Regions from separate parts of the Streptomyces sp. NPDC050743 genome, predicted to be linked through region 2. Evidence: riboswitches for the same ligand, from Rfam matches in the RefSeq annotation. Region 2 holds a riboswitch; each other region holds the start of a gene.

Region 1 (3,200 bases), on a different contig from region 2:
CCCAGCCGTGCCCACAACCGGGCGGACAGCAGGGCGAGTTGGAGCTCGGGTCCGGGTTCCTTGTCGGAGACGAGCAGGTTGCCCTCGCCGGCGCCGGTGGTGCCGCCGGCCACCGGGCCCCGGTCCACCACCCGCACGTCGAGCCCGGCCCGCGCGGCGTACAGGGCGCAGGCCGCGCCGACCATGCCGGCTCCGACCACCACGACATCGCAGGTCAGTCCCTTTGCCACGACAGTACTATGTCACATGGCGCAGATTCTGAGGAGACCTCCGGCGCTCTCGGCCGGCCACAGGCATGTCCTAGGCGTGGACGCCCCCTTGACGGCGTCGGACGCCGGATCGACACTCCGGAGTGGGAATCCTAGTGAACAGGTAGGGAATCATGACGCGCCTCGACACGGTCACCGGCCTCGCGGGCCGTACGCCGTTGCGCGCACCCCTGCTCACCTCCCGCCGGCACATCGACCTGCTGCGCGTCTGCAGCGCGATCAGCGTCCACCGCTGAGCCGGGCGCCGCGCGCCCCTCGGCCGACGCCGCACCTCCGCACGCCCACCACCCGGGGAGACGCATGTCCACCACTCCGCTCGCCACCCTCCCGCCCGCCCACCGCACCACCCCCGTCTTCCGGGGCCGGATCGGCCGGGACGCGCGCAGCGGCCACTACGCCGTGCCGCACCGCTACCGGCTCCATCTGTCGACCGCCTGCCCCGACGGGCTGCGCCTCGCCGTCGGCCACCACCTCCTCGGCCTGGACGGCAGTTGTCCGGTCACGGTCCTGCCCGCCGTACCGGACTGTCCCGGCGGCGGCCACTCCGCGCTGCGCCCGCTGTACGAGGCGAGCGCCCACCGGTACACCGGCCCGGCCCTCGCACCCGTGCTCAGCGACGACTGGTCCGGACGCATCGTCAGCACCCACGCCCGCGACATCCTGCGCGACCTCGACCGCTTCCCGCACGAGGGCCGCGCCGCTCTGTACCCGTGCGGCCTGGAGTCGGTGATCGAGGCCGTCGAACGGATGTGTGCCGAGGGCATCGAGGAGGCCGCGCAGCGCGCCGGGCAGGCCGGCATCGACCCCGCCGGGCGGGCCGCCGCCCTGGACGTGCTCCTGGACACCCTGGGCCGGCTGGACAACCGGCTGGCCGCGGAGGAGTACCTGGTCGACGGCCGGCTCACTGCGGCCGACGTCGAACTGTGGGTCACGCTGGTGCAGTTGGACACCGTCCACCGCTGTCACCTCGACGCCTCCGCCGTCCACCGCATCGCCGGCCACCGCGCCCTGTGGGCCTACGCCGGCCGCCTGGCCGCCCATCCCGCCTTCGGCCGCCCTCTCGACCTCGACGGCATCTCCCGCCGCCACCACGGCCGTTGCCAGGGCCTGGAAGCCGCCGGAGCGGCCGTCCAGATCCTGGACTGGGCGCGCCACGCCGCGGCTGCCCAGGACGCTTCCCGCAGGTGAGCAACGGTCGGGCGGCGTCCACCACGCGGACGGCCGTTGACATTCGAACGGCCAACTGCCTTACTTACGGCTCAGAACGGTCATGAGCGTCAGCGCCAAGCCCTGGCTCGCTGACCGGCAACCCTCGCACCGCGGTGGGGTGCCCCAGGTGACGACCGGACCGGAATGACGTTTTCGGTAAGCGCGAGGGCCCCGCGGGGCCGGAACAGTGACAGGTGACGCCATGTACGCAGCTCCCAGGACGGCCGCGAGCCGCCCCCAGGGCTGCGTACGGTCGTGCGGCGGGCTCCTCGTCGCCGACCGCGCCGTCGATCTGCTCCGCGTCAACAGCGCACTGTGTACCGCACCGGGCTCTGCCCGCTGCCAGGGCTGACGACCCTTTCCAGCCCTCCCTTCTCCAGCCCTCGCGTTCCTGACGCACACCGCCGCCGTGGTGTGCCGTCGCGCCCGCCCAGCCCCCGGTTCCCGTGCGCCGCCGTGCCCCGCCTCGTGCCGTAGTGCCGTAGCGGTCCCGCAGCCGCGCGCCGCGAGCCGGGGTGTCCGACTCCGCCGGAGCCCGCCATGAGTGAACCCCCAGGCGCCGCCGTCTCCCTCGCCGAGGCGCCGCCAGCCGACACCCCGACAACGCCCCCGAAGGCACAGCGAGTTCAGCCGTTGCGCCGGCCCGGACGGTGGATCGCCACCGCCGTCGTCCTCGTGCTCGTCGCGCAGTTCCTGCACGGGCTGGCCACGAACCCGTTCTACCAGTGGGACCGCTTCCGCTACTGGTTCCTGCGCCCCACCGTCCTCGACGGACTCCTCGTGACCCTGGAAGTCGCCGCGCTCAGCGCCGTCTTCGGACTCCTGGGCGGCGTCCTGCTGGCCCTCGGCCGGCAGTCCGGCAGCCCGGTACTGCGCGCCGCGAGCTGGACCTACACCTGGCTGTTCCGCTCGGTGCCGCTGATCGTCGTCCTGATCTTCCTCTACAACTTCAGCGCCCTTTACAAGACGCTGAGCCTCGGTATCCCCTTCGGCCCCGCCTTCGTCAGCTTCGACGAGTCCAGGCTCGCCACCGACATGACGGTCGCCGTGGTGGGGCTCAGCCTCAACGAGGCGGCATACGCGGCCGAGGTCGTACGCGGCGGCATCCTCTCCGTCGACCAGGGCCAGCACGAGGCGGCCGCCGCACTCGGCCTGCCCAAGGGCTACCAGTTCACCCGGATCGTCTTCCCGCAGGCCCTCAGGTCCATCACACCGAACTACGTCAACCAGCTCATCGGCCTCATCAAGAGCACCTCGCTGGTGTTCTACGTCTCGCTGCTCGACCTCTTCGGCTCCGTGCAGACCATGGGCAGCACCTACCCCGGCGACATCGTGCCCCTGCTGCTGGTCGCCACCGTCTGGTACCTGATCCTCACCAGCGCCGTGTCCGTCGTCCAGTTCTACGTCGAGCGGTACTTCGCGCGGGGCGCCACCCGCACCCTGCCGCCGACCCCGCTGCAGAAGGCGCGCGCGGGCCTCGCCGAGTTCCGGGCCCGGCTGCGCAGGGAGGCCGCCGTATGACCGCCACCGACAGCCTCGAGACCACCCCGGCCGCACTGGAGGTCCACGGCGTCCACAAGTGGTACGGCACCCATCGCGTGCTCGACGGCATCGACCTGACCGTGCGCCCCGGCGAGGTCACCGTCGTCATCGGCCCTTCCGGCTCCGGCAAGTCCACCCTGCTGCGGGTCATCAACCACCTGGAGAAACCCGAGGTCGGCC
Region 2 (3,200 bases):
GTACCGAGTTGGCGATGCCGTTGTAGGCGTCGGAGTGCACGCTCGCGTCGATGTCGAGCATCCGCACCCGCTGCCCGCCGGTGTCCTCGTCCGGCAGCAGCCCGTCGCCCGCGCGCCGTACGGCCGCACGGTCCCCGTCGCCGAGCGCCGAGCACACCCACAGCGAGTCCGCGCCCGACCCGATGGCCGACAGCCCCGACACCAGCCCGCCGCCGCCCCGCTTGGCGTGCAGCGAGCCCTTCTCGTCCACCGCGTACGAAACCGGGCCGCGATTGGACGCGACCAGCACCCGAGCCTTCTCGGCAGCACCCTGCGTGGAAGCCATGGTCCTCAACCTAGCCCGGCCCGGAAACGCTCAAACGTACGGCCACGCCCGGCACGCCGCCGTATACGACCGGTTCACGCCACCTTGCGCTCGGCATATTCCGCGATTTCCACCATCGGCGGCCGTTCCTCGGTGTCCACCGAGTAGGTGCGCGGCTCGAAGCCGTCCTCGCCGCGCTCGAACTGGGTGAGGGTGGGGCGGATCAGATGGCCGCGGGCCAGCCGGAGCTGGGCCGTGCGGTAGATCGCCGCGGCCATCCGGCCCAGCGCCTGCCCGTCCTGGTGGCGGTGCTTGCGCACGCCCACGTCCACCTGGGCCAGCGCGTCGAGACCGACCAGGTGCAGGGCGTCCACCAGCATGCCCAGCTCCACGCCGTACCCGACCGGGAACGGCAGCTGCTCCAGCAGCGAGCGCCGGGCCGCGTACTCGCCGCCCAGCGGCTGCACGAATCCGGCCAGCTGCGGCCAGTGCATGTTCAGCAGCGGGCGGGCCATCAGCTCGGTGACCCGGCCGCCCTGGCCGGCGGTCCCGGCGAGCGGGCGGTCGTACATGCCCTTGACCAGGTCCACCCCTGGGTCGGTGAGCAGCGGGCCGACGATCCCGGAGACGAAGTCGGAGGAGAACTCCCTCAGGTCCGCGTCGATGAAGCAGACGATGTCGCCGCCGGTCACCAGCAGCGAGCGCCACAGCACCTCGCCCTTTCCGGGGACGGCGGGGATGCGGGGCAGGATCTCGTCCCGGTGGACGACCCGCGCGCCCGCGGCGGCGGCGACCTCCGAGGTGCGGTCGGTGGAGCCGGAGTCGACCACCACGATCTCGTCGACGAGCGGGACCCGCTCCACGAGGTCGTGCCGGATGACCGCGACGATGTCGCCGACCGTCTCCTCCTCGTTGAGCGCGGGCAGCACGACGGAGACCGACTGGCCCGTGCGCTGCTTGGCCGCCAGGATCTTGTGCAGCGGGCGATCGGTCACCGACCAGGAACGGGTGGCCAGCCAGCGCTCGACTTCTTCCAGCACAGTCAGCGGCTCCTCACGTGTCTCGCGGTTCGGACGACTATCTCAACTGTCCTGGCCTTCGGTTACAGTCTTGAACAACGTCGGTGACCATCGCATGTCGGGGTCGACCGCGCGCTCACAACTGCATACCGCTCATCCAGAGGGGCAGAGGGACACGGCCCGATGAAGCCCCGGCAACCCCCCTGAGTCGAACTCGTTCACGCGAGGCTCCCGGCCAGGGAAGGTGCCAAATCCGTCTCACGGCGAGATGCGTCGTGAGGAAGATGAGGAGAAAGGGCCTCGCCTCCATGGCTGTGCAGACAGTTGCAAGCTCCACCGATTCCACCGTCGACCTCGGTCCCGCCGCGGCCCTGAGCTGTCGCGAGTGCGGTCACCGCGTCCCCCTCGGCCCGGTGTTCGCCTGCGAGGAGTGTTTCGGCCCGCTGGAGATCGCCTACGACTTCTCCGCCTACGACACCGAAGAGCTGCGCCGCCGCATCGAGTCCGGCCCCGCGAACATCTGGCGGTACGCGCCGCTGCTGCCCGTCCCGGCCGACGTGGCCGACAAGCCGAACCTGAACCCGGGCTGGACCAAGCTCGTCAAGGCCGACAACCTCGCCGCCGAACTCGGCGTCACCGGCGGCCTGTTCGTCAAGGACGACTCCGGCAACCCGACCCACTCCTTCAAGGACCGCGTGGTCGCCCAGGCCCTGGAGGCCGCCCGCGCCTTCGGCTTCACCACCCTGTCCTGCTCCTCCACCGGCAACCTCGCCGGTGCCGTCGGCGCCGCCGCGGCCCGCGCCGGCTTCCGCTCCTGCGTGTTCATCCCGCACGACCTGGAGCAGGGCAAGGTCGTCATGGCCGCGGTCTACGGCGGCGAGCTGGTCGGCATCGAGGGCAACTACGACGACGTGAACCGCTTCTGCTCCGAGCTGATCGGCGACCCGGCCGGCGAGGGCTGGGGCTTCGTCAACGTCAACCTGCGGCCGTACTACGCGGAGGGCTCCAAGACCCTCGCGTACGAGATCTGCGAGCAGCTCGGCTGGCGGCTGCCCGACCAGATCGTGGTCCCGATCGCCTCCGGCTCCCAGCTCACGAAGATCGACAAGGGTCTGCAGGAGCTGATCAAGCTCGGTCTGGTCGAGGACAAGCCGTACAAGATCTTCGGTGCGCAGGCCGAGGGCTGCTCGCCGGTGTCCACCGCCTTCAAGGCGGGGCACGACGTCGTCCGGCCCCAGAAGCCGAACACCATCGCCAAGTCCCTCGCCATCGGCAACCCGGCCGACGGGCCGTACGTCCTGGACATCGCGCGCCGTACCGGCGGTGCCGTGGAGGACGTGACGGACGAGGAAGTCGTCGACGCCATCAAGCTGCTGGCCCGCACCGAGGGCATCTTCGCGGAGACGGCGGGCGGTGTGACCGTCGGCGTCACCCGCAAGCTGCTCAAGGACGGCGTCCTGGACCCGGCGAAGACCACGGTGGTCCTCAACACCGGCGACGGCCTGAAGACGCTGGACGCGGTGGCCGGTACCGGGCTGACCGCCACCATTCGGCCCACCCTGGAGTCCTTCCGAGACGCCGGTCTCGTCTGAGTCGTTGTTCGTCTGCGGGCCGCGGGGGCTGGTCGCGCAGTGCCCCGCGCCCCTTCCGGGCGCCCACCTTCACCGGAGGTCACAAGCATGAGCGTCACCGTCCGCATCCCCACCATCCTGCGCACCTACACCGGCGGTCAGGCCGAGGTCGCCGCCGAGGGCGCGACCCTCGCCGAGGTCATCGCCGACCTGGAGAAGAACCACACCGGCATCGCCGCGCGCGTCCTGGACGACCAGGGCAAGCTGCGCCGGTTCGTCAACGTCTACGTCAACGACGACGACGTC
Region 3 (3,200 bases), on a different contig from region 2:
ACGGGGCGGGCCAGCAGGCGGCCGCCTGCCGTCCGGTAGAAGGCGACGTTGACCTCCTTCTCCAGCCATTCGTCGAGTTCGTAGGTCGAGCCCAGGTCCCCGTCCGGGGTGATCTCGGCCGTTTCGAACAGGGCCTGGGCCTCGGTCCAATCGACCGACTTCAGGCCCTCGACGGCCGCGGCCGCCGCGTTGAGCCGCTCATCCTGTTCCTCGAAGACCCGGTCGGGGATGACGACGCCGACGAGGTAGCAGCCGTTGCCGACGACTCGCCAGGTGGAGGTGAGTTCGTAGGAGGCGCCCAGGAGCATGTCCTCGGCGGCGTCACAGATAAGGGCGTCGAGCTCTGAGTCCTCCCCCGGACCAATGCCGGAAGGCAGATCCGGGATGGGGAGCACCTCCACAGTGTCAGCGTTGCAGGGCTGCTCCGAGATCACCGCGATCGAGTAGGTACCGGAGTTCCATTCGCGCTCGACGCGGGCGTAGGGCGAGCTGATGGCGTCTTCGAGGTCCACGGGGTCTTCTTCCCTTTCGGGCGTCGTCTGGCGGAGCGGACCGGTGCGGACGGCGCTCCTCGTCCGCACCCGCAGATAGGGCAGGACACGCTTGCGCACCGGATCGGACGAGGCAGGCCTTCCACGCGGCCAGCGGCCCCCGCAGTCGGGGCAGGCGTACAGCGACGGCTCCGGATGCACCTCGTGGACGATGACGTGCAGGGCCCGGTTCGTCACCGGGCCGCGACCGGCCTCATGCTCGGCGCCGGCATCCGGCGGAGGTTCGGTCTGGAGTGATGCGGCGCAGTGCGGGCATCGCGGGCGTGGGGCCACGGCGGCACTCCTCGGGCTGGTACGGAGACCTCTCGGCAGACCCCGTGGAGGTCTGTGCTTGCCGCCGAAGGGCGCCGAGGTGGTCGGATCTGGCTCTGAGGGGCACGGCAACCCGAACGGTCAGAGTCGGGGCCGGCGGGGTCAGTCCTGCGGGGACCGCCTGGTTGCCTGCCAGCCGCGTGTTGGTGCTTCCTCAGCTCCGGAGCAGGAAAGCAGCCTCCATGTCGTTGCCGACCAGGCGAATACCGCATCCTGGCCGAACTGCTGGCCCAGTACGCATGCTTCGTGGTCGCTTATGCCAACAATCGCTGCGCTGTCCTCGGTGTATCGGCCGTCCGCGTCACCGCCGACAGCAGGCCAGAACGGAAGTCCTCGTCGGCGCAGCAGGCCGAGCAGCTCTTGGTGGGCGCGGTCGTTGTCCTGCCGGGATACGGAGCCGCCACCAGGGTTGTGAGCCGTAACAATGTGGATGGTAGCGACGTGCGGGGCAGGAAACGGGCCGACCGCTACTCCGGGCGCTGCCGGTGCTACTCGGACCGTTCCTTCGGGCAGCTCGATATCCACCACGGCCCGCTGGTAGAGGGTCCACTGCGGCGTTCTGAGGGTCGGTGTGTCAGCGGGCATGAGGGCCTCCGTCCGAGAGGGACCCCCTTACCCGCCGGGCAGGGAGATCCGCGCTTACCCCCACGACCGTGGGGGCCTGGTCTTCCCTGGAAAGCACCTTGCGCGGTATGCGAGGTTGCCAGCCGACGCTCGTCCAGGGGCGCAATCGGCTTCATGACCAAGACGGATACTGACACGAGACCCGGCACGAAGTCCACCACTGGATCACCTCGCCACCTTCACCGAAGCTCCACAACCGCACCGTGCCGTCGTCGCCCGCGTTGGCCCACAGCGGGAAATCAGCGCCACGCGTGCCTGCTCGTCGGGGTGTGCCAGGATCACGCGTAGGCGTGCGGCATCCGGCGGCAACTCGTTCACGCGCGTTCGATTCAAGTACCACTGCGGCCCTCGGTCGCCCCGACCCTGCGCGTGCCGCCGAAAAGTTGGCGGGGGCCTCGACCTCGTCGACTGGTGGCTTCAGCAGGCAGGGCCGACAGCCATCTGGACCTTCTTCAATCGCGCGGCCGGGACCGCGTCGACGTTGTAGCCGGGGTTATCGCTCGCCCACGCGGCTTCGGTGCAGTCGCCGGCCTCGGTCGGTGACGTGCGCTGCAGCCACTGGAAGGTCGTCGAGCAGTCCACCTGGCTGTAGTTGCCCAGGGCCTGCGCGTTGGCTGGCACCCCAACCGATTTCGTCCAGACGAGGACGTCTCGGGTGGGCGGGCAGCTCTTCGCCGACCCTGACGGCTTCGGCTTGCCTGTGCGAGGTCCGCTAGGCGTGGCCTTCGCCTTAGAGCCGTGGTTCTTAACGGGCGGCCGGGAGGAGGTGTGCGCAGGTATCGCTTTGGCGTCTTCGGTGCTGCCGCCCCCCCAAGCGGCGGTCAGCAGGATGGCGGCGATGGGCAGAATGAAGCGACGCACGAAGCCCCCCGGCAGTGCAGCAGTTTCGTGCAGCCACAGTGGCAGCTGTGTACGGAGCACGGGCTGTTGTTGCCGGACCGTGACGATACGCCTGGTCGGCCGCGAGCTATTGACCCCGAGCCGCTGGCAAACCCCGCGATCAGGTAGAGCGCATCGACGAGTGCCAGGCGGACTTCTGGCCCCACACTCACCCGACTGCTCCAGCTCTCGGGCATGGACGCGCGATGGGTCCGCCCGCCCGGGAACCATGACCTGAAATCCGGGCAGGTCGCAATGGAGATTCACCGCGCGGAGCAGCTGCGGTGTGTCCTTCTGCCGGCGGGCTCACGATAACCCCGGCCGGGACGTTGCAGATGCGCCGCTCGGCACTCGACCCCAACCTGGTCGAGTGCCGAGCGGCCGGGTTCGTGGGCCGCAGGTATCAGACACCTGCTCGCCGCACGACAAACCGGCCAGCCGTGGCCGCACTACCGCAACGAGCACGAGATCTGGGTCTAACCGACCCAGTTCGAGGGGCACGTCGAGCAGACGGAGTGCGTGCTCAGAATGGTCAACTGAAGTGCACCCGTCCTCCCGCGGGAGGTCGCCGTCCCCGAGCCAAACGCTGCGGCCCCTATCGCGATGCCTTCGGCCCGTGCACCGGCCGCTGCCTCTTCGGAGACATGGCCACGAGGTCGGCGAGGGCGGCTGCCCATCGGTCGACGTGGCATCCCTCGCCGTTTGACTGGGCGCGTTCGCCGCACGAGTACTGCTGTGAACCCTTTGCTGCCTGTCCTGACAACCACTCACTATCGTCTCCTTGACGATAACTGAGGTGCCGTGTCAATCTGGCGCAGCATCAAGCCGTTGATG
Region 4 (3,200 bases), on a different contig from region 2:
AGATCGGCCCGACGGTCGACGAGAACGGTGTCGAGCGCAAGGTGCCGGCCTCGGAGAAGTTCCGGGTGAAGCTGTCCAACGCCTACTACGGCGAGGACAACCAGATCCCGAAGCCGACCGTCGACGAGTACAAGGAGATCACGAGCGGCCACGGCCACCACTGATCCCCGCGTCGCCACGCCACGCTGATGGGCCCCGTCCGGCTTACGGACGGGGCCCTTCGCCGTGTCCGGGGGTGGATAGGCTGGGATCACACTGTTTCTCACGACACCAGGAGCGGCTGATGAGCGCTGTGACCCCCGCTGGAGGCGACACCGCGGCGGGCCGTTCCTGGCCCGAGGTACTGAACGCCCTGCTGGAGGGCCGGGACCAGAGCGCGGATGCCACGGCATGGGCGATGGACCGGATCATGCGCGGGGAGGCGACGGACGCGCAGATCGCGGGATTCGCCGTGGCCCTGCGCGCCAAGGGCGAGACGGTGGAGGAGATCACCGGGCTCGTGCGCGCGATGTACGCCCACGCGAACGTCATCGAGGTGCCGGGGGAGACCGTCGACATCGTCGGCACCGGTGGTGACGGTGCCAAGACGGTGAACATCTCCACGATGTCCTCGATCGTCGTCGCCGGCGCCGGCGCGAAGGTCGTCAAGCACGGCAACCGGGCCGCGTCCTCGGCGTCGGGCGCGTCGGACGTGCTGGAGAAGCTCGGCGTCAATCTGAACCTCCCGCTGGAGCGGGTCCCGCAGGTGGCCGAGGAGGCCGGGATCACCTTCTGCTTCGCGGTGAAGTTCCACCCGGCGCTGCGCCATGTGGCCGCCGCCCGTGGCCAGTTGGGCATCCGTACGACCTTCAACGTCCTCGGTCCGCTGACCAATCCGGCGCAGGTGCGCGCCCAGGCCGTCGGCGTGGCGGATCTGCGGATGGCCCCGATCGTGGCGGGCGTCCTCGCCGAGCGCGGCAACTCCTCCCTGGTCTTCCGCGGCGACGACGGCCTGGACGAGTTGACGACGACCGCCACCTCGCGGGTGTGGGTCGTCCGGGACGGCAAGGTCACCGAGCAGACCTTCGACCCGAGGGACGTCGGCATCGACCTCGTCCCCGTGGAGGCCCTGCGCGGCGCGGACGCGTCGTACAACGCGGAGGTCGCCCGCCGCCTGCTCGACGGTGAGGCGGGGGCCGTACGGGACGCGGTGCTGCTGAACTCGGCGGCGGCGCTCGTCGCGCTGCGGCCCACGGACGCGCCGCTGACCGAGCAGCTGCGGGACGGGATGGCGATGGCGGCGGAGTCGATCGACTCGGGTGCGGCGAAGCGGACGCTGGAGCGGTGGGTGGCGGCGAGCAACGCCTAGCGCTCCACCGGGGATCGTCCCGCGATCCGGACTCGGGTTGCGGGACGACGATCATTTCCCGTACGTTCCTGTACCAGGTCATGAGTGACAGCCATTCGGCCCCGGCCGGCTGTCCGGCAACCCTCCGTCCGTGGCGGGGTGCCCCGGGTGAGGACCAGGTCGTAGGCAGCGAGGTCTACGGCAAGCGCGGACCCCTCGCGCGCCGCTGAGAGCGCGGGACCAGGGGTCCTGGTCGTCGAGGGAGCCTTCCGTGAGCAAGCGAATGCGATAGGGCCGCCGAGCCCCGCCTCCGCACACCCCTTTTCTCTTCTTTCCGTACGTCGTCTTCGGCGTACGTTCTCACGGGAGTCCACCCATGTCCGTCTTCACCGCTGCCTCCGACCAGTTCGTCTGCTCCCCGCTGCCCGTTCTGGGCCGGGATGTCACCGTGCCGCTCGTCACCGGCGGCGAGGTCACCTACGCGGCCCTCGACTACGCGGCCAGCGCCCCCGCCCTGCAGCGCGTCTGGGACGACGTGGCCGCCTACGCGCCGTACTACGGCAGCGTCCACCGGGGCGCCGGCTACCTCTCCCAGCTGTCCACCGACCTGTTCGAGAACGCCCGCAGGACGGTCGCCGAGTTCCTGGACTGTCGCCCCGACGACCAGGTGATCTTCACGCGGTCCACCACGGACTCCCTGAACCTCCTGGCCCGGGCCCTCCCGGCCGGCTGCCAGGTCTTCGTCTTCGAGACCGAGCACCACGCCGCGCTACTGCCCTGGCAGGACGCCCAGGTCACCTACCTCGACGCCCCGCGCACCCCGCAGCAGGCCGTCACGACCCTGGAGCGGGCCCTCACCGACCGCACCGTGTCCGTCGAAGGGGGCCGCGGTCCGGCCCTGGTCTGCGTCACCGGCGCCTCGAACGTCACCGGCGAGCTGTGGCCCGTACGGGAGCTGGCGGCGGCCGCCCACGCGCACGGCGCCCGCATCGTCCTGGACGCCGCCCAGCTGGCCCCGCACCACCCCGTGTCCGTCCGTGACCTGGACGTCGATTGGGTCGCCTTCTCGGGCCACAAGCTGTACGCGCCCTTCGGCTCCGGCGTCCTGGCCGGCCGCGCCGACTGGCTGCGCGCGGCCGAGCCGTACCTGGCGGGCGGCGGGGCCAGCCGCACGGTCGCCCGGCGGCAGGACGGCGGCGTGGACGTGGAGTGGCACGAGAGCGCCGCGCGGCATGAGGCGGGGTCGCCCAACGTGATCGGCGCCTACTCCATCGCCTCGGCCTGCAAGGCGCTCACCGAGGCCGGCTGGGACACCCTGGTCGCGCGCGAGCGGCACCTGATCGCCCGGGTCCGCGCGGGCCTGGCGGAGGTCCCCCAGGTGAAGGTGCTGTCCCTCTTCGGCGACGACGCCCCCCGCGTCGGCGTGCTCTCCTTCGTCGTCGAGGGCTGGAACAGCTCCCACTTCGCCGCGGCCCTGTCCGCCGAGTACGGCATCGGCGTCCGCGACGGCCTCTTCTGCGCCCACCCCCTGGTCCGCACCCTCCTCGGCACCGACCCCCAGACCCAGGGCGAATGCGGCGCCCCCGAGGCCCAGCCGGGCGAGAAGTCCCTCAACGCCGTCCGCGTGAGCTTCGGCGCCGGCACCCCGGACGAACACGTCGACCGCTTCGTCACCGCGGTCCGGGAACTCGTGACCGAGGGCGCGAAGTGGACGTACCGCACGGAGGACGGCCGCTGCGTGCCGGCGGTGTGATCAGCGCCCCGGAGGGGGTGCGGGGGATGGCGTGGGCAACCGGGGCGAACCCTAGTTGTCCAGGCCGATCGAGAACGCGGCCTCCAGGTCGTGCTGCGAGTACGTCCGGAACGCCACATG

Evidence for each region. A riboswitch is a leader RNA that binds a small molecule or an ion and turns the genes downstream of it on or off. The one in region 2 is predicted to bind S-adenosylmethionine.
Region 1: another riboswitch for S-adenosylmethionine. It lies ahead of ACIBJF_RS14660 (amino acid ABC transporter permease); the one in region 2 lies ahead of thrC (threonine synthase).
Region 3: another riboswitch for S-adenosylmethionine. It lies ahead of ACIBJF_RS37705 (DUF3293 domain-containing protein); the one in region 2 lies ahead of thrC (threonine synthase).
Region 4: another riboswitch for S-adenosylmethionine. It lies ahead of ACIBJF_RS22740 (aminotransferase class V-fold PLP-dependent enzyme); the one in region 2 lies ahead of thrC (threonine synthase).

The regions. Positions count from the first base shown of each region.
Region 1 is NZ_JBITGJ010000011.1:128,130-131,329, reverse strand. Features, by position in the region: gene ACIBJF_RS14675 (NAD(P)/FAD-dependent oxidoreductase) at 1-230, opposite strand, end outside; gene ACIBJF_RS14670 (putative leader peptide) at 383-505, shown strand; gene ACIBJF_RS14665 (glutathione S-transferase C-terminal domain-containing protein) at 570-1,457, shown strand; SAM riboswitch class IV at 1,536-1,647, shown strand; gene ACIBJF_RS14660 (amino acid ABC transporter permease) at 2,019-2,999, shown strand; gene ACIBJF_RS14655 (amino acid ABC transporter ATP-binding protein) at 2,996-3,200, shown strand, end outside.
Region 2 is NZ_JBITGJ010000027.1:61,828-65,027, reverse strand. Features, by position in the region: gene ACIBJF_RS25030 (trehalose-6-phosphate synthase) at 1-325, opposite strand, end outside; gene ACIBJF_RS25025 (glucosyl-3-phosphoglycerate synthase) at 400-1,344, opposite strand; SAM riboswitch class I at 1,474-1,614, shown strand; gene thrC (threonine synthase) at 1,632-2,915, shown strand; gene ACIBJF_RS25015 (MoaD/ThiS family protein) at 3,003-3,200, shown strand, end outside.
Region 3 is NZ_JBITGJ010000063.1:13,349-16,548, reverse strand. Features, by position in the region: gene ACIBJF_RS37710 (hypothetical protein) at 1-512, opposite strand, end outside; gene ACIBJF_RS37705 (DUF3293 domain-containing protein) at 966-1,448, opposite strand; SAM riboswitch class IV at 1,494-1,607, opposite strand; gene ACIBJF_RS37700 (hypothetical protein) at 1,905-2,408, opposite strand.
Region 4 is NZ_JBITGJ010000023.1:62,015-65,214, forward strand. Features, by position in the region: gene ACIBJF_RS22730 (cytochrome bc complex cytochrome b subunit) at 1-164, shown strand, start outside; gene trpD (anthranilate phosphoribosyltransferase) at 284-1,348, shown strand; SAM riboswitch class IV at 1,425-1,541, shown strand; gene ACIBJF_RS22740 (aminotransferase class V-fold PLP-dependent enzyme) at 1,704-3,080, shown strand; gene ACIBJF_RS22745 (Lrp/AsnC ligand binding domain-containing protein) at 3,132-3,200, opposite strand, start outside.